Regions from separate parts of the Janthinobacterium sp. BJB304 genome, predicted to be linked through region 4. Evidence: predicted binding sites of a transcription regulator. Region 4 holds the regulator's gene; each other region holds the start of a gene.
The links. The regulator FNR, encoded in region 4, switches genes on or off when oxygen is low (the NO sensors DNR and NnrR bind a similar motif). The targets are predictions, from matches to a motif close to TTGATNNNNATCAA.
Positions count from the first base shown of each region.

Region 1: a site for FNR is predicted at 1,648-1,661, ahead of CSQ95_RS27155 (universal stress protein). Genes of this name have one in related genera too.
Region 2: a site for FNR is predicted at 3,458-3,471, ahead of CSQ95_RS13535 (universal stress protein). Genes of this name have one in related genera too.
Region 3: a site for FNR is predicted at 2,479-2,492, ahead of cqsA (alpha-hydroxyketone-type quorum-sensing autoinducer synthase). Genes of this name have one in related genera too.

Region 1 covers NZ_PDZN01000032.1:64,185-69,595, reverse strand. The annotation lists gene CSQ95_RS27165 (enoyl-CoA hydratase) at 1-199, opposite strand, end outside; gene CSQ95_RS27160 (MFS transporter) at 295-1,578, shown strand; gene CSQ95_RS27155 (universal stress protein) at 1,716-2,153, shown strand; gene CSQ95_RS27150 (murein transglycosylase A) at 2,191-3,459, opposite strand; gene CSQ95_RS29795 (hypothetical protein) at 3,470-3,616, shown strand; gene apaG (Co2+/Mg2+ efflux protein ApaG) at 3,640-4,014, opposite strand; gene rpe (ribulose-phosphate 3-epimerase) at 4,182-4,856, shown strand; gene CSQ95_RS27130 (phosphoglycolate phosphatase) at 4,856-5,411, shown strand, end outside.
Region 2 covers NZ_PDZN01000010.1:23,935-29,345, forward strand. The annotation lists gene otnI (2-oxo-tetronate isomerase) at 1-114, shown strand, start outside; gene CSQ95_RS13510 (hypothetical protein) at 203-1,021, shown strand; gene CSQ95_RS13515 (hypothetical protein) at 1,006-1,479, shown strand; gene CSQ95_RS13520 (VOC family protein) at 1,563-1,982, shown strand; gene CSQ95_RS13525 (TraR/DksA family transcriptional regulator) at 2,091-2,471, shown strand; gene phbB (acetoacetyl-CoA reductase) at 2,640-3,386, opposite strand; gene CSQ95_RS13535 (universal stress protein) at 3,555-4,421, shown strand; gene CSQ95_RS13540 (hypothetical protein) at 4,443-4,802, opposite strand; gene CSQ95_RS13545 (glycine zipper domain-containing protein) at 4,999-5,411, opposite strand, start outside.
Region 3 covers NZ_PDZN01000004.1:116,510-121,920, reverse strand. The annotation lists gene CSQ95_RS06260 (MFS transporter) at 1-276, shown strand, start outside; gene CSQ95_RS06255 (GIY-YIG nuclease family protein) at 289-636, shown strand; gene CSQ95_RS06250 (MarR family winged helix-turn-helix transcriptional regulator) at 694-1,161, shown strand; gene cqsA (alpha-hydroxyketone-type quorum-sensing autoinducer synthase) at 1,168-2,412, opposite strand; gene CSQ95_RS06240 (HAMP domain-containing sensor histidine kinase) at 2,545-3,897, shown strand; gene CSQ95_RS06235 (response regulator) at 3,901-4,908, shown strand; gene CSQ95_RS06230 (ABC transporter permease) at 4,905-5,411, opposite strand, start outside.
Region 4 covers NZ_PDZN01000001.1:372,770-378,180, forward strand. The annotation lists gene CSQ95_RS01710 (response regulator) at 1-1,736, opposite strand, end outside; gene fnr (fumarate/nitrate reduction transcriptional regulator Fnr) at 1,976-2,734, shown strand; gene CSQ95_RS01720 (FixH family protein) at 2,859-3,383, opposite strand; gene ccoG (cytochrome c oxidase accessory protein CcoG) at 3,530-4,912, opposite strand; gene ccoP (cytochrome-c oxidase, cbb3-type subunit III) at 4,917-5,411, opposite strand, start outside.

The DNA.
Region 1 (5,411 bases), on a different contig from region 4:
TGTCAGCGCCGGCGGCAAAGGCTTTTTCGCTGCCCGTGAGCACGATGCAGCCGATATTCTCGTCCGCGTCGAATTTCAGCAAGGCGTGGCCCAGCTCATTCATCATGTTGTCGTTCAAGGCATTCAAGGCCTTGGGACGGTTCAGGCGGATGACCGCCACTTTGTCCTGGATGTCGATGATCAGGTCTTCGTATTGCATAGTGTCTCCTCTCGATGAACGGTGCAACGATTGTAGCGGCTAACGGCAGCGGCGCGGCAGGTGCGCTGCTATTATTGTGAGTCCGATCACCTTTCATCGAGCAGCGTATTTTCTCCTCCTTCTTCCAGTACTGCACCCGCTATCTGCGCGGCGACGGCAGCGCCGCCAGCGTCAATTTCCGCCGCCTGTGGTTCAGCAACGGCCTCAATTGCTTCGGCGCCCAGATCACTTCACTGGCCCTGCCCCTTTGCGCGGTACTGCTGCTGCATGCGACGCCGGAACAGATGGGCGTACTGGTCGCGCTACAGGCGCTGCCGTTCGCCCTGTTCGGTTTGCCTGTCGGCGTGCTGCTGGACCGGCGCAGCAAGCACCCGATCATGCTGTTCAGCGAAAGCATGTCCGGCCTGGCCCTGGCCAGCGTGGCCGTGGCCTACTGGTGCGGCGTGCTGTCGATGCCGTGGTTATATATAGTGGGGTTCATCATCGGCACGGGCTTTGTCGTCGGCGGCGGCGCCGAACAGGTGTTTCTGACTTTCCTCGTGGGCCGCGATGGCTTGATCGATGCGCAATCGAAATTTGCCGCCACGGAATCGGCTTCGCGCCTGATCGGCCCCGGCCTGGCCGGCGTGCTGGTGCAAGTGCTGTCGGCGCCCGTCGCCATCCTGTGCACGGCTTGCGGCTATCTGGTTTCCGTCTTCAATCTGCGCGCCATGAGCGTGCGCGACCCGCGACCGGCTCCCTCCGACAAGCACGCCCTGCGCGACATCGCCGACGGCTTGCTGTTCGTCTGGCGCGAGCCGCTGCTGCGCGCGCTTGCCTGGGGCGCCGGCATCTGGCACTTCCTGTTTTACGCCAGCATGGCCTTGACGGTGCTGTTCGCCACTCGCGACCTGGGCATGAGCCCTGGCGTGCTGGGCATGACGCAGATGCTGGGCGGCGCCGGCGTCTTGCTCAGCGCCTTCATCGTCAAGCCGCTGACGAAGCGCTACGGCGCTGGCCACACCATCCTGATCGGCCTGGCTTCGACCTCGCTCTGCTTTGCCCTGACGCCAACGATTCCCGCCGCGCTGTTCGGCAGCGCGGCGGCCAGCGCCGTCGCCTATGCCATATTGATGTTCTTTTTCGATTGCGGCGTGATGCTGTTCTTTATTCCCTACCTGGGCTTGCGCCAGAAAGTCACGCCCGATCCCATGCTGGGCAGGATGACTTCCACCATGCGCTTCCTGACGGTGGCGACGGCGCCGCTGGGCGCGCTGGCCGCCGGCTGGGTAGCGGAACATTTTGGCGTGCGCAATGGCCTGGCCTGCATCGCGGCAGGCAGCATTGCGTTGACGGTTGCCATGGTGTGGGGCACGCCGCTGCGTAGCGTGCGCACCTGAAGCGAGGAACGGGAATACACTGCAGAAAGATTGCCTTGGCGACACTATTCATGCCAAAGCCTGTGAGGTTTGATTTACATCAAGGTTTTAATTGATGTAAATCCATAAGCTGTCTTACATCACTTGAGGAGCACGCCATGTTTAACACCATCTTATTTCCCACCGACGGCTCGCCGTTGTCCGACAAAGCTGCCGAGACTGCTCTCGCCTTCGCCCAATTGAACAAGGCCAAGCTGGTCGCCATCAGCGTGGTGCAACCGTTCCCGTTCTCTCCGATGGCCGATGGCGGCATCGTGCTCGACGCCAGCCTGTATGAACAGCAGATGCAGGAAGCTTCGCAACGCGCCATCGACAAGATCGGCGCAGCGGCGCGCGCCGCCGGCGTGGCTTTCGAAGGCGTGGTGGCCGTGTCACCGAGCCCGCACGACGAAATCGTCAATGCGGCGCAAACCTACCATTGCGACATCATCCTGATGGCCTCGCATGGCCGCAAGGGCTTGAACAAGCTGTTCGTGGGCAGCGAAACGCAAAAAGTGCTCGCGCATACGCATTTGCCGGTCATGGTTCTGCGTTAAGCCAGACAATAACTACCCCGGCGTCGTGCGCAGCAACTCACCGCGCCGGCGCCTGCTTCGGCAACAATACCCACACGGCGCCGCTCTGCTTCATGCGGCCCGCATTCTCGGCTGCTTCCGCGCCAAAGCCAAAGAAATAATCGACCCGGATCGGCCCGCGAATGGCGCCGCCCGTATCCTGCGCCATCACCAGGCGCTGCATGGGAATCTCGCTATTGGCTTGCGTCGTGGACAAAAACACGGGCGCGCCCAGCGGCAGGAAGCGCGAATCGACGGCCACCGAGCGCTGCGGCGTCAACGGCACGCCCAGCGCACCCTTCGGCCCCACTTTCGGATCGGGCAAACGCTCTTCCTTGAAGAAGACATAGCTGGGGTTAGCGTTGAACAATTCATCCTTGCGCGTCGGGTGGCCGGCAATCCACGCCTTGATCCCCTGCGCCGATGCCTGGCTCAGGGTCAGCTCACCCTTGTCGACCAGGTAGCGGCCAATCGACTTGTAGGGGTGGCCGTTTTGATCCGCGTACGCTACGCGCACGGTTTCCTGCGTATCGGTAAGCTGCACGCGCCCGGAACCCTGCACCTGCAGGAAGAACGCCTCGACTTCGTCATCCACCCACAGCAATTCCTTGCCCGTGACGGACGTGGCGCGCTCGATGTCGGCGCGGGTCGCGTACGGGATCACCTTCTTGCCGACCAGCTTGCCCCGCAAGCGCATGTTTTTCAGTTCCGGATACACGCCGGACAAGTCCACCGAGACCAGGTCGTCGGGCACCTTGTACAGCGGCGTCTGGTATGGACCGCCGCGCTTGCGCGCGCCGTGCAACAGCGGCTCGTAGTAGCCGGTGACGAGGCCCGTGCTGGCACCATCGGCCGTAATGACTTGATTGGGCACAAAGAAGGTCTCGAAGAACAGACGGATGGCCTTGTCGCTGTCGGCATTCACCTGGCGCGCGATCGTGCACGATTCCTTCCAGTCCGGACGCTTCACCAGCACGCCGCACGAAGCCATGAAGGCCGGCCAGGCGGCGCGCATGTCGTCGCGAGCCCAGCCAGGCAAGGCGGCGAACTTGGCGGGCACAAAGGTTGGAGCTGCCACATCCGCGGCATCCTTGGCGTCGGCCGGCTTGGCGGGCACGGGCCTGACGACGGTCGGCGCGATGGGCGGCGCCTTGCCGCCGGCGGCGGCCGGTGGCGCCGATGGCGTGGTACAGGCGGAAAGCGCAAGCGCGACGGCGCCGATGGAAACGGGTAGACTACCGCGTGTCAACAGACGGCGGGTAAATACTAAGCTGCGGGTAAATAACATAGGGGTGCGTATGTGGATCTTGATGATAGAGGCGCTGGTGGCGTTCTTCTTGCTGGCATTTATAGTCTGGTGGACCATGTATTCGGGTAAAAAACCCGCGCCACCGGCACGCCAGCAACTCAGCGAAGAACAGGACAGCACCGAAAAACTGAAATAAGGGGCCAAGCCCCCGGCGTTGCATCAATGCAGGGTGCGCGGCACCGACAGCACGAACTCGGGAATCGAAGCTTCGAACTGATGGCCGTCTTCTGCCACGCAAAAGTATTCGCCGCGCATCGAGCCTTGCGGCGTGCCCAGCATGGTGCCGCTCGTGTATTCGAACTGCTCGCCCGGCTGCAGCAGCGGCTGGTGGCCGACGGCGCCCAGACCGCGCACCTCTTCCACCTTGTTGTTCGCATCCGTGATAAGCCAGTGGCGCGAAATCAGTTGCGCGCCAGCCGTGCCCGTGTTGACGACGCGGATCGTGTAACTGAACACGTGCCGCCCCTGGTCCGGTGCCGATTGTTCGGGCAGATATTGCGTTTTGACCGTTACCGTAAATTCATAAGTCGCCATCGTCATTCCTATTCAGACATTGCCAGTCGTATTGTGTGTCGCGCGCGACGCATTGACCATCGCGCGATGCGTATTCTGTGTTTCACGGTCCTTCAATGAAGCATGGTACCGGCGTCAAGCGTAAAATAGCGCATCTTCGCATTTTCTACTCTCAGCCTTTAGCCACCATGACAACATTCCGTATCGCTCCCAGCATCCTGTCCGCCGACTTTGCCCGCCTCGGCGAGGAAGTGCGCAACGTCGTTACCGCCGGCGCCGACATCATCCACTTCGACGTGATGGATAACCATTATGTGCCGAACCTGACCATCGGCCCGCTGGTGTGCGAAGCGATCCGCCCACACGTGCAAGTGCCGATCGACGTGCACCTGATGGTCAAGCCTGTCGATCGCATTATCCCGGATTTCGCCAAGGCTGGCGCGAACATCATCACCTTTCACCCGGAAGCGTCGGATCACGTCGACCGTTCGCTGCAGCTGATCCGCGACAACGGCTGCAAATCGGGCCTGGTCTTCAACCCGGGCACGCCGCTGCACTACCTGGAACACGTGATGGACAAGATCGACATCATCCTGATCATGTCGGTCAACCCGGGCTTCGGCGGCCAGTCCTTCATCCCGCAAGCGCTGAAGAAAATCGCCGAAGCGCGCCGCATGATCGACGAATCGGGCCGTGACATCATGCTGGAAGTCGATGGCGGCATCAAGATCGACAACATCGCCGCCGCTGCCGCCGCCGGCGCCGACACCTTCGTCGCCGGCTCGGCCATCTTCGGCAAGCCCGACTACAAGGCCGTCATCGACGCCATGCGCGCCGAGCTGGCAGCAGTAAAGGGCGCCTGATGCAAGCGGGCACGGTGAAAGACCACGTACTGGCCGGCGTGCGCGCCGCCATCATCGACCTCGATGGCACGATGCTAGACACCGTGCCCGATTTCCATGTCGCCATCAACGGCATGCGCGCCGAACTGGATTTGCCCCCAATCAGCGCCGATGCCATCAAGCTGATGGTGGGCAAAGGCTCGGAAAACCTGATCCGCACCGTGCTGGCGCTCGACTTCGATGCGGCCGGCGTGGAACAGCGATTTGAAGATGCCATGGACGCCTACCAGCGTCATTACCTGGCCGTCAATGGCCAGTTCAGCACCCTGTACCCGGACGTGGAAGCGGGGCTGGCGGCAATGCAGGCGGCGGGATTGCGCCTGGCCTGCGTCACCAACAAGCCGATCGCCTTCGCCCTGCCCCTGCTGAAACTGAAAAACCTCGACCAGTATTTCGAGATCGTCTACGGCGGCGATTCGCTGCCGAAGAAAAAACCGCACCCGATGCCGCTGCTGCAAGTGTGCGCGGACTTCGACCTGCCGCCCGCCAAAGTGGTGGCCATCGGCGACTCCTCGA
Region 2 (5,411 bases), on a different contig from region 4:
CAGGTCGGCTACGCAGGCTGGGTCGGCTGCGAATACCGCCCCGCCAGCGACACCGTGGCCGGACTTGGCTGGCGCGAACAATGGGCCACCACCACGGGCACAACAGGCGCCTGATCGCAGCGCGCTTGCGCCCGCACAAGGCGGGCAACGCAGGCCGGCACGACAATACCTTTCCATACAGTATTTCCTGTCGAGAGGTGACGTGTCCACCCTGCCCGCCCGCCATCGCCGCGCCCTTTGCCTCAACCTGTACCTGAGCCTCTTCCTGGCCGTCGTGCTGTGCGGCTGCGCCAGTCCGCGCACCGACCTGGCGCAAGTGCGCGCCCTGGCCGCCGGCACCGATGCCTTGACGGCCTTCGGCGAACTGTCGCAGCGCCACGTGGACAGCTACCAGCGCACCCGCCCCTATCTGTCGCCCGCCGAAGACGCGCGCGAACGCCTGCTCGATGCGCAGCGCCGCGCCGCGCAGACGGACGTCGCGCGCCTGGCGCAGGCCGTGCGCCTGTACCTGCAGGCGCTGGGCCGGCTGGCGAATGCCGATGCGTTTGACGTGCAGCCGGAACTGGCCGGCGCAGGCGCCGCCATCCGCGCCTGGCCCGGCAGCGGCATCGACGACCGTCATGTCAGCGCCTACACCCTGTTGCTGCAGCAACTGTCGCGCCTGGGCGGCGCGGCCAGCCAGCAGGCGCACCTGGCGCAAGTGCTGCACGACGGCGACGCGCCGCTGCAAGCCCTGCTGGCCGCGCTCGACAGCTTGCTGGCGCTGTACGACAAAAGCGGCGACAACGAGCGCGACATGGTGCTCGGCCTGCTCGACGTGGAAATCGCGTTTGCCGACACGCCGCAGCAGCGCCTGCTGGCCGTGCTGGCGAAAACCATGCAGCAAAGCAAAACCGAAGAATACCGGCTGCTTGGCCTGCGCCACACGCTGGCGCGCCGGCAACTGGCGGCACTGGCGCGCGACCACGCACAGCTGGCCGCCGCCCTCACCACCACGGAGGCAAGATGGACGGATCGGTAGGCAGGAGCAGCGGCAGCGAACGCCGCGAAGCGGCTCTCAGCAGCGCCATGCGCGTCGAGCAACTGGCCGACAGCCTGTCGCAGGCGGCCGTCACCTTGCACGGCGCCGTCATGCGCGCCATCCGCAAGCGCGCCAGCCAGGGAGAAAATGGCATCAGCCACAGCCAGGCACAAGCCGTCTTCGCCCTGGAAGTAGCCTTGCGCCAGCAAGCCAACCAGCTGTATGCCGATGCCGCCGGGCATACGGTAATGGGCCTGGAAACGGCGCAGCGCCAGCTCAGCGGCCTGCTCGACACGGTGCGCCTTCGCATCGCCCGCAACGACGATGTGCGGCACTGGATCAGCCTGTCGACGAGTTTGTTGCATCTGGGCAGTGCCGTCCTGGCCGGCAATCCCGAGCGCATCCTCAGCACGCTGGGCAAGGTGCGTGAGCGGCTGCAAGAGATGGCGCCGGACTGATTGAAATCGGCCGGCGAGCGCCTATACTGGGACGTCCCCGCCTGGCAATCGTGCCTGCGGGGCGATTGCCAGAGGAGACCAACATGCGTATCGAACCGTATTTGCAATTCAATGGAAACTGCGCGCAAGCGCTGGAATACTACCGGCAGCACCTGCATGGCACGGACCTGTGCCTGATGCCGTTCCGCGGCTCGCCGGGCCAGGAGCAAGTCAAGGAAGACTGGTATGACAAGATCATGCACGGCTCCGTGCAGCTGGGCCCCACCATGCTGATGGGCTCGGACGGCGGCTGCCAGGAAGATGGTGCCAAGGGCATGAGCGGCAGCTCGATCTGCCTGACCGTCGACACGCCGGAGGAGGCGGAACGGGCCTTCGCCGCGCTGGCGCGTGACGGCTCCATCCAGATGCCCATGGAAGAAACGTTTTGGGCCAAACGCTTCGGCATGCTGAAAGACCAGTTCGGCGTGGCCTGGATGGTCAACTGCCTGAAAGAGCCAGCATAGAACGGCCCGCGCCTGCCTGCGCCGCGTCAAACGCGGCGCAGGTAGTAGCGCAAGCAGAGCTGCCCATCCTGGACTACCATATAGGAGATACGCCTATCGGGGACCGCCATGAATGGATTGCCGCAAGACCAGCTACAGCGCCTGCAAGGCGTGCTGGAGCAACGCAAGCTGGCGTTGCTGGAACAGATAGAGAACGAAGCGGCCGAAGCGGACGCGCGCGCCTCGCTGCTCAATGAAATCGAAGCCTCGCCGGCCGACAACGCCAGCGTGCGCACCTTGAACGCCCTCGTCAGCGAAGCGGCCGAGCACAATATGGCGCAGCTGGCCATCATCAAGCACGCGCTGGCCAAGTTTGCCGACGGCAGCTACGGCCTGTGCGACAACTGCGGCGAAGCCATCGGCCTGTCGCGCCTGAACGCCCGCCCCGAAGCGCGCCTGTGCATCGATTGCCAGACGCGGCTGGAAAAGGCCAGGCGCGCCATACCATGACCCTAGCTTAACGGCGGCACGACAACAAAGGGCAAGGCATCGCTGCCCTGCCCCCTGTTTTCCAGCGTAGTTACCATGCTGCCTGCCGTCCTCCGCCAGCGTCTTTGCGCCGGCTGGGTGGACGGGTCTCCTCTACTGCCATTGCCTCTATGCAAGCTGTACGCTTGCTTAACTCATGTGCTGTCCGCCATTGATGGCGATGTTTGCCCCCGTGACGAATGCCGCCTCGTCGGACGCCAGGTAAGCGACCAGGGCCGCCACCTCGTCCGGCTCGCCCAGGCGGCCCAGGGGAATTTGCGGCAGGATCTTCGTTTCCAGAATATCGGCCGGCACGGCCGTCACCATCTGCGTGCGCAGGTAGCCGGGCGACACCGTGTTGACGGTGATGCCGTGGCGCGCCACTTCCAGCGCCAGCGCCTTGCTGAAGCCATGCACGCCGGCCTTGGCGGCCGCGTAGTTGCACTGGCCAAACGCGCCCTTCTGGCCATTCACGGACGAGATATTGATGATGCGTCCCCATTTCTTTTCCAGCATGGGTTCCAGCACCTGCTTGCTCATGTTGAACAGGCTGTCGAGATTGGTCCGCATCACCTCGGACCAGTGCGGCAACTCCATCTTGCGCATGCTCTGGTCGCGCGTGATGCCGGCGTTATTGACCAGCACATCGATACGGCCGAACTGCGCCAGCACCCTGCCGACAGCTTCGCTGCAGGCAGCAAAATCCGTCACGTCGAGGGCCAGCGGATGAAAATAATACTGCTGCGCCTGCTGCTCGTCGAGCCAGCTTTCCACCCGCGTGTTGCCCGGCGTATGCGCCGCCACGACGGCAAAGCCCGCCGCATGCAGGCGCCGGCACAAGGCCGTGCCCAGGCCGCCCATGCCGCCCGTCACCAGCGCTACCTTTTGTTCCTTCATTGCTATCTCTCCCCGCTTGTTATGGTTGTTCTGCGTAGGATCAAGTGTAGGAGTAGTTTTTATTGCCAGCTTTGCGCTAGATCAAGTGCTCAGCCTGATACAGTCGTGCGCGTGCGGCGCCCCGGACTGTGCCAGAATGGCCGCTACTGCACAGCGAGAGGACAGGCCATGACGTACAAGACCGTATTGCTCCACATCGACGACAGCGCCGGGCGCGCCGCCCGCATCGAAGCGGCAGCCAGCATCGCCCAGGCGTGCGGCGGCCACCTGACGGGCGTGGCGCTGACGGGCGTGTCGCGCCTGCTGTACCAGCACCAGCCCGACCTCGATGCGGACCCGAACCTGAGCTTGCATCTGAATTTCCTGCGCGACCGCGCCACGCGCGCCCTCGACGGTTTCGAGCAACAGGTGCGCGCGGCCGGCGTCGCCTCGTTCGAACAGCGCGTGCTCGACGACGAAGCGGCGGGCGGCATCAGCCTGCTGGCCCGCTATGCGGACCTGGTCGTCATCAGCCAATACAATGCCAAGGATAAATCGCCGTCCGTGATGCGCGACTTTCCCGCCTATGTGCTGCTGCATTCGGGCCGGCCCGTGCTGATCGTGCCGTATGCGCCGCCGCTGCCCCTGCTGGCGCCGCCGGCAGCGGCGCGCAATGTGCTCATTTCCTGGAACGCCAGCAAGGAAGCGAGCCGCGCCGTGACCGCCGCCCTGCCCCTGCTGCAGCGCGCCGGGCAAGTCCACGTGGCCATCTTCGACGCCCAGGTGCATGCGGCCGAGCACGGCGAACAGCCGGGCGCGGAACTGGTGCACTACCTGGCGCGCCACGGCGTGGAAGCGCGGCTGCATTTGCTCGATGGTGGGGGCGTGCGGCGCGGCGATATCGGCGAAGCGCTGCTGTCGCAGGCCGCCGACCTGTCGGCCGACTTGCTGGTGATGGGAGCGTATGGCCATTCGCGCCTGCGCGAAACCATCCTGGGCGGCGTCACGCGCACGATTCTGCAGAGCATGACGATCCCCGTGCTGATGGCGCACTAGGCTCTTGGCAAGACGGCAGGGCTAGCCGCCCTGCCAGGGCTGGCTGCGGATCTTCGCCACCTGGCGCTGCGCCAGCCACTGCCACAGCTGCAGCGCGTCGTGCTGCGGCAGGGCCGACATGTGGCGCGGACTGGCCAGGGCAATTTCGCAATCGCGGTCCGACCATTCCTCGAAAGTGACTTCGCCTCCGCTAGCGACTTCGACCTGATACATCAAGCCGTCGTCGTAGCCAAAGCGCAACAAGACGGCGGCCGGGCTGCCGTCCGGCGTGACGGCGCCGCCGCGGTACACCTCGGCCAGCGCATCGGCCAGCTGTGCCGGCGAGGGCGCACAGATGTCGCGCCCATCGGCCCGTGTCAGAATGAACCATGCCTGTGTCATGACGCGCCCTCCTATCCATACTCGTTAGCATGCGAGGCAAGTACTACGGGCAGTCACCTTGGTCCAGTGTCACTTCGGGCGCGCGGAAACTATCCCTGTCGGCATTGTTTACCAATAATTACTCATACTAACAAGGATCATACCTAAATTTCGTGCGGCGAGGAATTTATGCATATGGCACCACAGAGACACCGGTTCACGCCACCAGCACGGGAATGCTGAGCGGATCGAAGTCATACCAGTCGCCATTGGCGATCGTGCCTTCCGCTTCCTCGATATGCTCGGCGCCCAGCCGGTGCAGCGCCTCAAGCGCCCGTTCACGCTCTTCGAGGCCGCCCAGCGCCACGGCGATCAGCATGCCCGGATGGCGCGGCTGGCGGCGGTTTTCGCCATTCTTCTCGCCATGCTTCTCGGGCTCGCCCGCCTCCTTCATCTTGTTGAAACTGTAGAGCGAGCCCACGTGGGCACCCACCAGCGCCCCCACCACCGGGCCCAGCGGTCCCGTCGCCAGGGCGGTGGCCGCGCCGATGCCCGCGCCCAAGGCGGCCCCGACGGCCACGCCTTCCACCACGCCTTCCGGCGTCTCTTTGGCGCCGGGCGAGATGTCGC
Region 3 (5,411 bases), on a different contig from region 4:
GGAGTACTGGGCGGCTATGTGCAGGTGGCCATTTTTACCTGGATACAGCGGCGCGTGGCGCCCGCTATGCTGGGCCGGGCGATGGCTGTGTTCATGGGCATCTTCCTGGGACTGGCGCCCCTGTCGGCGGCGGCCACGGGTGCGCTGCTGCGCCACGTGAGCGTTGGCGAGCTGTTCTGCGCCGGCGGCGCCTTGCTGCTGGCCGCCGCCATCGCCGCCGCCCTGTTCACGGATATTGCTCACATCGCAAGCACCGATTACGTCACCCAAGCTTAAGGAAATCACAACATGGATAAAACACAGCAAGCAGCCTTGAAAGCAGCTTACCGGCAACAAGCGCCCGCGCTGGGCATCATCGCGCTGCGCCACCTGCCCAGCGGATGCACCTTGCTCGAACGCAGCCGCAACGCGCCCGGCACGCTGAACCGCCACCGCTTCGAACTGAACCTGGGCAAGCACCGCAATGCCGCGCTGCAGGCCGACTGGCGGCGCGATGGCGCCGCGGCTTTCCGCTTCGACATCATCGACACCGTCGATCAATCCGCCGATCCCGCCTTCGATGCGGACGCCGAGCTGGACGCCCTGCTGGCGCTGCACCAGGCGCAGCTGCTGGAACAGGGACAAGCACGCTATTGAGCGGCCATGCTTTATACTTGCGCACTCACGCACTGCGCAGCAAATGAAAAGGATGTCATGACCGAACACACTCTCCCGACGCCGGACGGCGGCGGCGCGCTGGACTTTTGCCTGCGCCTGGCGCGCGCCCAGGCGCTCATCGTGCGCCGCTTCGACAGCATCCTGGGCAATCTGCACGGCCTGAGCTTCAGCGATTACCAATTGCTGTACCACTTGCAGCGCGCGCCCGGCGGACGCCTGCGCCGCATCGACCTGGCCGAGCGCCTGGCGCTGACGGCATCCGGCATCACGCGCTCGCTGATGCCGCTGGAAAAAATTGGCCTGGTGGCGCGCCAGGCCGATGCACGCGATGCGCGCGTCGGCTACGCCGCCATCACCGAAGCGGGACTGGCATTGCTGGCGCACGCGCATACGACGGCACAGGCGCTGGGCCAGGAATTGCTGGGCAATGCCAGCGCGGACCAGCTGGCGCCCCTGTCCATGCTGCTGGGCACGATCGCCGGCAACCAGCCCGCGAACGGCTGACGCGCGCTACACCAGCGCCAGCTTGCGCAGGCGCCGCGTCGATGGCCAGCGCGCCATGCCCGTCTCGTCGCGGATGGCGGCGCAGGCGGCCAGCACCCTTGCGCACTCGTCCTCGCGCAAGCCCGCATTCAGGGTCAGGCGCACCAGCGAACGGTTCTTCGGTGTGGCCGGCGCGCAAAAGACGGCGCCGTAGATGCCGTGCCGTTCCAGCGCCTTGCGCAGGATCAAGGTATCGGGTTCGCTGCCCGCTTCCAGCGCGATGATCTGCTCGGTGCCGTCGCTGACGTTGTAGCCGAGATCCGTCAACCCCTGGCGCAGCTGCACGCTGTGGCGGTGCAGCGCGGCGCGGCGGCCATCGGCGGCGCGGATGAAGTCGAGCGCCGCATCGAACCACGCCAGCTCGTGTTCGAGCAGGCAGGAACTGAAGATGGCGGGCCGCGAAGCGGACAAAAAATATCCCTTGAAACGGGCCGAACAGGTAATCAGCCCCGCCCGCCCCGCGAACGCCTTGGCCAGCGACGCCGTGCGGAAATGCACGCGCTCGGCCAGGCCCAGCTCCGCCACCAGCCCCGCGCCCTGCGGGCCGTGCGTGCCCAGTGAGTGCGACTCGTCGACGATCAGCATGCTGCCGCTGCGTTCGGCAATTTCCACCATGTCCAGCAGCGGCGCCACGCTGCCGTTGGTGCTGTACAGCGCATCGACGATGATGATGCCGGGGCCATGCTTGTCGAGCTGGCGCTGCAGGTGGGCGCCATCGTTGTGCAGGAAAGCGACGGGCACGGCTTGCGCCGATTGCACGCCTTCCCACAACGACGCATGCGCCTGCATGTCCAGATACACGGGAATGCCGGGGCCGGCCAGGCTTTGCAGCAAGCCCACGTTGGCGGCCCAGCCCGACTGCGCCAGCACGCACGCCTCGCTGCCGAGAAAATCCGCCAGCTTGTGTTCCAGCCGGTGCTGGCGGCTGCCTTCCTGCAGGAACACGGACGACATCAGCATGGCGCCGCCGCCCTGCAAGACGCGCGCCTGGGCCGCCAGCAGCGCCGCCTCGCCGGCGATGTTCAGGTAATCATTACCTGCCAGCATGACCGCACCGGCCGGCACGGCTTGCCATTCATGCAGGTGTTCGCCGCCGAGCAGCTTCTCGATGCGCTCGACATAGTGCTCATCCATGCGCGCGCGCACGAAGGCGGGCATCCGTTGCTCGGCATGGATGGCGCGGGACGACAGAGGGGAAAGGGCGTGTGACATAGGGACTCCTGATTGGTTGCGGTGGGAACTACCGCGTCCAACATGCGCGAGTCATCCGGCAAGAGTTTGATACAGCTCAACAGTTGTGCCGATATTGTGCTGATACAGAGGGAACCCGCCGATCATGTTGCATTGATAAGCCTCAACGAACACGCCCCCCTGATCATGATGCATGCGCAGTCCCCTTCCGGAAAACGGTGGCAAGGCAAGCTGCTCCAGCCTTTCCTGCATTTCCACGACGCCATCGAACACACGCCCGTGCGGCGTGCGCAGGTGCGCACCCTGGCGCTCATCGGTGCACTGGGCATGCCCCTGTACTACGCGCTGTGGCATTACTTCTTTCCGCAAGAATACGAATCGCCGCTGCTGCGCACGGTGGCGGCGCTGCTGTTCCTGCCCGCGCTGTGGCCCGGCCGCTTCAGCAATACCTGGTTCAGCGTCTACCTGTTCCTGGGGCTGACCTTCGAACTGCCGTTTTTCTTTACATATATGTTCCTGATGAACCACGCCTCGACGCTGTGGATGCATTCACTGCTGGTGGCGCTGGTCGTGCTGTTTCACTTCGATACGCGCATCGCCGTGCTGGCCTACCTGGGCGGCACCCTGCTGGCTTGCCTGGCGTTTGCCGTGGCCGGCGATCCCGCCTTCCTGCTCAGCCGCGACGTCTTGCAGCAATTGCCCGTGCACTGGTTCACGATTGCCGTGCTGTCCGTCGTCAAGGTGGGCCGCAACGTGGGCGCGCAGGAGAAACTGGCCGGGCTGGCGGCCGGCCTGGGCAGCGTGGCGCACGAATTGCGCACGCCCCTCGTCAGCGTCGAGGCAAACGTGCGCGGCCTGCAGCGCGGCCTGCAGCAAAACCTGCAAGGGCAGCCGCCGGACGAGGCCAGCCGGGAAGCGCTGGCGCGCATCCAGTTCGAAGTGCGCCATATGCACCACATGATCGATCTGTTCCTGCTCAGCGCCAGCGCCGTCAACCGCAAGCTCGAAGCCAACGAGGCGGTGGCCATGCACGACAGCGTGACGGCCGTGCTGCGCCGCTACCCATTTACCAGCACGGCCCAGCGCGACATCGTCAAGGTCGACGTGCGCGCCGATTTCACGTTTCCCGGCCAGTCGGAACTGTGCGTGGTCATCCTGCTGAACCTGCTGCGCAATGCCTTGAAAAGCATCCACCGCGCCGGCAAGGGAAGAGTGCGCATCATCATCGATGGCGCCCATCCCGTGCCGCGCCTGCTGTTCATCGACACGGGCTGCGGCATCGCCACCAGCCGCTTGCCGCTGATCTTCGACCGCTTCTATTCGTATCCCTCGCATAACGGCAGCGGCATCGGCCTGGCCCTGTGCCGGCAAATCATGCAAGCCTGGCAGGCACGCATCCGCTGCGTCGCGCGCGAAGGCGCCTACGCCATCTTCGTGCTGGAATTTCCCCAGCCCCTGCCCGTGCCCACGCACAACCGTTTTCCATCCATCCACCGCGCGAGGTGACGCATGCAACTGCCCGTCTACACCCATCCGACCCTGACCGTATTGATCGACGACAGCGATTCCTTCCTGAAAAGCCTGGCGTTCCAGCTCGATCCCGGCCTGGCGCGCAAGACTTTCCACGACACGAGCAGCGCGCTGCACTGGCTGCGCCAGAGTACGCAGCCGGGCGAGACGCCGCTGCACGTCAATTTCGACACGCAAAACCTGCCGCCCGACCAGTGCAACGTGGCGCTCGACATCGAACGCATCTGGCGCATCAGCGGCCAGGCGCAGCGCTTTGCCGTGCCTTCCGTGCTGGTGGTCGATTATTCGATGCCGCAGATGAATGGCCTGGAATTCTGCCAGGCCGTGCGCGACTTGCCGTGCAAGAAGATTCTATTTACGGGCGCGGCCGATGAAAAGGTGGCCGTGACGGCCTTCAACCGGGGCTTGATCGACCGCTACATCAAGAAGAGCGACGACGATGCGCTCGACATCCTGGAACAGGAAATCGTTGCCCTGCAGCGCGAATTCTTCCTGCAGCAATCGGAAACCGTGCGCGATCTGCTGATGCTGCACGACTACAGTTTCCTGCAAGACGAGGCGCTGGCCGCCGTCGTGCACGAGCTGTGCCAGCGCCACGGCTTCGTCGAGTTTTATATTTTCCCCAATCCCAGCGGCATCCTGTTCTTCACGCGCGACGGCCACGCCAAGCTGATGATCATCGAGACGGAACGCAGCCTGCACACGCAGTATGAAATGGCGCGCGACAGCGACGCGCCCGAGTCATTGCTGCTGGCCCTGCTGGAAATGCGCGTGATTCCCTACTTTTCCGACGCCGACAGCGACGGCATGTACGCAGCGCAGATAGGCGAGAACTGGTTTCGCTACTGCGCCGCGCCCACCATCTGCCTGGGCGGCGTGACCTATTTCTGGGCCCTGTTCGACGTGCCGGCGCACCAGCTGGGACAACCGGTGATGTCCTACGCGCAATTTCTACGCGCGGGCGCGGGCGACGGCGTCAGTGTTTAGCCTTCCCTTAAGGTCTGTAGCGGCGGATGTTTCAGGACATTGCGCAAGCCCAGCCAGCCGCCGGCGATCGCGCACAGGGCGCCGGCCAGCAGGCCAAAGGCCCACACGCCCGGCGCGAAGCTCCAGGCGAACTTGAACTGGTACGTCGCCAGCGCCCAGCCCATGGCCGCCGCGCCCGATGCCGCCAGCAAGCCGGCCAGCGCGCCGACGAGGGAAAACTCGATCAGCTGCGCCTGCGCCAGCTGGCGCCGCGTGGCGCCCAGGGCGCGCAGCAGTCCCGCTTCGCGCGTGCGCTCGTCCTGCGAGCCCATCAAGGCCGCATACAGCACCAGCAAGCCCGAGGCCAAGGTAAAGGCAAACAGGAATTCGACGGCCGTCACCACCTGGTCCAGCACGCCCTGGATTTGTTTGAGCACGCCGCCCACATCGACCACCGTCAAATTCGGATAGTCGCGCAGCAGGGCGTTGCCCAGGTCCGCCTGCGCAGGCGGCAGGTGGAAGGC
Region 4 (5,411 bases):
CTGATGGCCAGTCCCAGGCCCGTGCCGCCGAAGCGCCGCGTGATGCTCTGGTCGCCCTGCGAAAACGCGGCAAACAGCTGCTGTTGCTGCAACTCCGTCATGCCGATGCCCGTGTCGCGCACTTCGAAGCGCAGCCAGGCGCGGCCGTTGTCTTTCTCGGCCAGGCTGACGGCCACCACCACTTCGCCGCTCTCGGTGAACTTGATGGCGTTGCCGGCCAGGTTGACGAGAATCTGCTGCAGGCGCTGGGCGTCGCCCATGAGGCGGCGCGGCACGTCGGGCTCGACGGCAATCGCCAGTTCCAGCTCCTTTTCGCCCGCATTCATCGTCATCGTCGTGGCCAGCGTGTTCATGACCTCGTCGAGGTCGAATTCGACGGGCGACAATTCCATGCGGCGCGCCTCGATCTTCGAATAATCGAGCACGTCGTTGAGGATGCCCAGCAGCGACTGGCCCGCCACGCGCACCATGGTCAGATACTTGCGCTGTTCCGTATCGAGCTTGGTATTGCCCAGCAAATACACCATGCCCAGCACGGCATTGAGGGGCGTGCGGATTTCATGGCTCATGTTGGCCACGAAATCGCTTTTCGCGCGGTTGGCCGCCTCGGCCCGGTCGCGCTCCTGTTCCAGCTCCGCCGCGCGCGATTCGAGTTCCTGCTGCAGGCGGTCGCGCTCGCTCATCAGGCCGTTGAACGCTTCCGTCAGCTCGCCGATCTCGTCGCGCTGCTGTACGGGAACGGGGGTGAAACGGCTGCCGCTGGTGCGCAGCGCCTGCAGGGTGTCGCGCAGGCGCACCAGGGGCGAGAGCAGGCGCACGGTGACCCAGCCCAGCACGGCTGCGGCCAGCAGCGAGGCGAGGATGCTCCACAGCACCAGCCGGTACAGCACGCCGTCGAACGGTTCGAAGGCGTCGTGGAGGGGCAGCGAGGCGGCCAGCAGCCAGTTCACCGATTTCAGGCGTTTGAAGCTGTTGACGGCCGTGATGCCGCGGCTGTTGGTGCTGACCATGGTGCCTTCGCCATCGTCCTTCAGCAGCCGGGTGGTCGTCAGGTTGGCGTTCGGCACGCGCGGCTGCAGCAAACGGCTGGTGTCGGGATGCAGCACATAGCGCGGCACGGCGCCGCGCGTGAGGATGAAGTAATAGCCGCTCTTGCCGATCTTTTCCGAGCGCAGGCGCCCCAGCAGGTTGTCCTTGTACAGGCGCAGCACGCCGATCACCACGCCGGCCACCTGGCCATCGGCGGCGAGTATGGGCGCGACCATCTGCACGATGGGCATGCCGCTTGATTTGCCCAGCATCGGCTCGGTGATCATGGGCTGGCGCGTGCGCAGCACGGTCTGGAAATACTCGCGCTCGGCGACGTTGATGCCGGCGCGCCCCGCCACTTCCGGCATGTCGGCCACGACGGCGCCGTGCGCGTCGAGCACCAGCACGTCGTCGAACAGCACCAGCATCGAGCGGCGCGAATAGTATTCGCGCAATTGGGCGGGCTGGGTGATCAGTTCTGGCGGCTGCTGCCGGGCCGTCAGGGTGACGATCTGCAGCAGCATGCCCAGCTTGTCGTCGAGCTCGGCGGCGGTGCGGCTGATCAGGGACGACTGCTGGCTCAACAGTACCTTGGTGAAATCGTCGCGCATGTGCTGCACCTGGATCATGGTGACCAGCGCGATCATGGCGATCGAGGTCAGGCTGGTGGCCAGCGCGACTTTTGCTTTGATGCCGAGAGGCTTCATGATTTCCTTTTCAGTACCGGGCGGCACAGGCGGCAGATAATGCTGTCAGGAATTTTCCTATCAATACCCCAGCTTGGCAAGCGCCGCCACGCAAATTGCCCTCTCCGCATGGGCTTTTGACGATGTTGCCATATAATTAAAGTCGGAACGTCGTTTATTCAGCGAAATTGCGGTGAAATTGGCACACGGCAACCCTGTATGCAGTAAACTTGTTGTTGCATTTTCTAAAAGGTACCGACATGACTGAAGCGCTACTCACTCCAACCTCGCCCACAGTGACCGTGGAAGCGTTGCGTGCGCGATGCTCGACCTGCAGCATGCATCAATTGTGCCTGCCGATGGGCCTCGACGTGGGCGACATGGACAGACTGGACCAGATCATCGGCCGCCGCCGCAAGATCGTGCGCGGCGCTTCGCTGTTCCGCATCGGCGACTCGTTCCAGAACCTGTATGCGATCCGTCTGGGCCACTTCAAGACCTACCAGATCAATCCGGGCGGCGAAGAGCAGGTGACGGGCTTCCAGATGGCGGGCGAACTGCTGGGCATGGACGCCATCAGCGCCGACCGCCACCACTGTAATGCGGTGGCGCTGGAAGACAGCGAAGTGTGTGAAATCCCGTTTTCCAGCCTGGAACAATTGCTGGGCAATATGCCGACCCTGCTGCGCCATTTCCACCGCATGATGAGCCAGGAAATCACGCGCGAGCAAAGTGTCATGCTGTTGCTGGGCAACATGCAGGCGACGCAGCGTTTTGCCGCCTTTATCGTCAACCTGGCGTCGCGCTATGAAGCGCGCGGCTATTCGGCCAGCAAATTTCAGTTGCGCATGTCGCGCGAGGAAATCGGCAACTACCTGGGCCTGACCATCGAAAGCGTCAGCCGTTTATTGTCGAAATTCAAGAAGGAAGGCTGGCTGCGCGTCTCCAACCGCGAGATCGAGATCTTGCAGCCGGCAAAACTGAAGGCCATTACGGCCGGCACCGACGTCTGCAAGTAACAGCACCGTCAAAACCTACTGCGCGTCGTGCTTTGCGGCCTGCGATGCTCGCTGTGCTATAGCACAGCTGTGCTTCTCAGCCACAAATCACTGCCGCTCGCTACGGTTTTCCCGGCACTGTACGTTATAGTTCCTCATCCGCGTGCAGCGCGATGCTGCGTTGCAGCGGCCAGGTCCAGATGCCGGACAGGCGCCACTCGCGTTTGTCGTTTTCCACCAGCACTTGCCAGCGGCTGCGCTCGAGCATCGGCAGCGCCACGGAAAAATTGCCGGCCGCATCGGGCTGCACCAGCAGCTTGATATCCTTTTCCGGCAGGGTCGCATGCGCCAGGTGCAGCTGCAATGGCCCCTGGTACGCCTTGCCGAAGCTGTGCACGGAGCCGCTCAGGCGCGCTGCAGCGACGTCATACGACAGGGTCGTATCCATCGCCAGGTCGCTGGCGATCGTGTCGCGCTTCAAATCCTGGTTGATCGCCTTGCCCTGCTTGTAATAGTCGCCCACCACCAGCGCGTCGGGCTGCGTAAACGCGATATAGCCCATGAAGCTGCCGACGACCACGGACAGGCCGGGACCGATCATCAGCAGCCATGGCCAGCGATGCTTGTACCATGGGGCAACGGGAGGTTGCAGTTTCAGACTGTCGGACATTGTGTTCTCCTTGGGGCCGGACCCTTTGGGTCCGACCCCAGCTTTTGCTTCCGGGTTGAAAATCAAGTGACCCTAACGCATGATTGATGATACCCCTACGGCGAAATACCGGGGTCGGGCCCGGAGGGGCCGACCCCAAATCAACATCACCGCGGCACGATGAACACCGCGCTTTCGCGCACATGCAGCGACGGGTCGTCCAGCGATTGCAATTCGATCGCAATCTTGTTCGAGCCCTTCTCGCCCACGCCGTGCGGCACGCGCAGGCGGATCGGCCAGCCCAGCGTTTCCGTCGGCTGCAAGGTCACTTCCTCGCGCGTCAGCAAGGTCAGGCCCGGCAAGCCGGAAGCGCTGATTTTGAAATGCTGGCTTTGCTCCGAGGTGTTCATGATCTGCAGACGATAGACGTTTTCGATCATGCCGTCTTCCACTTCGCGTCCCATCGAACCGCGGTCGCGGATCACGTCCATCTTCAGGGGCGTGCGCAGGGCCAGCGACGTACACACGGCGATGATGATCAGGGCCAGGATGGACGTGTAGATCAGCACGCGCGGGCGCATGGCGCGCTGGCGGATCTGCTTCGAATTGAAGTTGTTTTCCATCGCATGGTCGGTGCTGTAGCGTATCAGGCCACGCGGCCGCTCGACCTTGTCCATCACGGTGTTGCAGGCATCGACGCAGGCGGCGCAGCCGATGCATTCATACTGCAGGCCGTTGCGGATATCGATACCGGTCGGACACACCTGCACGCACAGGGTGCAATCGATGCAGTCGCCCAGCCTGTCGTTGTTGCCGGCCTTCTTGCTCATGGCGCCGCGTGGTTCGCCGCGCTTGGCATCGTAGGTGATGATCAGCGTGTCCTGGTCGAACATGGCGCTCTGGAAGCGCGCGTAGGGGCACATGTATTTGCACACCTGCTCGCGCAGCCAGCCCGCGTTGCCGTAGGTTGCCAGGCTGTAGAACAAGACCCAGAACCATTCCCAGGGACCGAAATTGAGGGTGGTCACCTCGCGCGCCAGTTCCTTGATCGGCGTGAAGTAGCCGACAAAGGTAAAGCCCGTCCACAGGGCGATGGCGCCCCATACCAGGTGCTTGGCCGTCTTCTTGAACGCCTTGCGCACGGAGGGGCCCTGCTTGTCGAGGGCCATGCGCGCGCTGCGCGTGCCCTCGATGCGGCGTTCGACCCACAGGAAGATTTCCGTGTATACCGTTTGCGGGCAAGAAAACCCGCACCACACCCGCCCGGCAATGGCCGTGACGAGGAATAACAAATACGCACAGATGATCAGCAGGGCCGCCAGATAGATGAAATCCTGGGGCCACAGCACGACGCCGAAAATGTAGAACTTGCGCGTGGTCAAATCGAACAGCAGGGCTTGCCTGCCATTCCAGGTCAACCACGGCAAGCCGTAGAACGCGAGCTGGGTAAGCCATACGCATACCCATCTCCAGGTAGCGTAGCGTCCTTTGGCCTCGCGAGGGTAGATTTGCTCGCGGGCCGCATACATCTTGATGACTTGAGGTTCCATTACATCATTTCACTGGCGTCTGGGGATTCGACAGGCTCCAGACATACGCCGACAGCACGTGTACCTTGGATTCGCCGAGGAAATCGCTGAAGGCCGGCATGGTGTTGCTGCGTCCCTTGCGCACGGTTTCCATGATGGTATCGGCGCTGCCGCCGTACAGCCACACCTTGTCCGTCAGGTTAGGCGCACCGAGCATCTGGTTGCCCTTCGCATCGGCGCCGTGACAGGCCATGCAGGCGCCGAACTTGGCCTTGCCCAGCACGGATTTGACAGGGTCCGAGGTGGAACCGGACAGGCTCAGCACGTAGTGGGCCACGTTCTCGACATCTTTTTCGGAACCGAGCGCGGCGCCCATCGGCGGCATCTGCCCATTGCGGCCATGCATGATGGTGGTCTTGATGATGTCGGGATCGCCGCCATACAGCCAGTCCTTGTCCGTCAGGTTGGGGAAGCCCTTGTTGCCGCGGGCATCCGAACCGTGGCACTGCGCGCAGTAGGT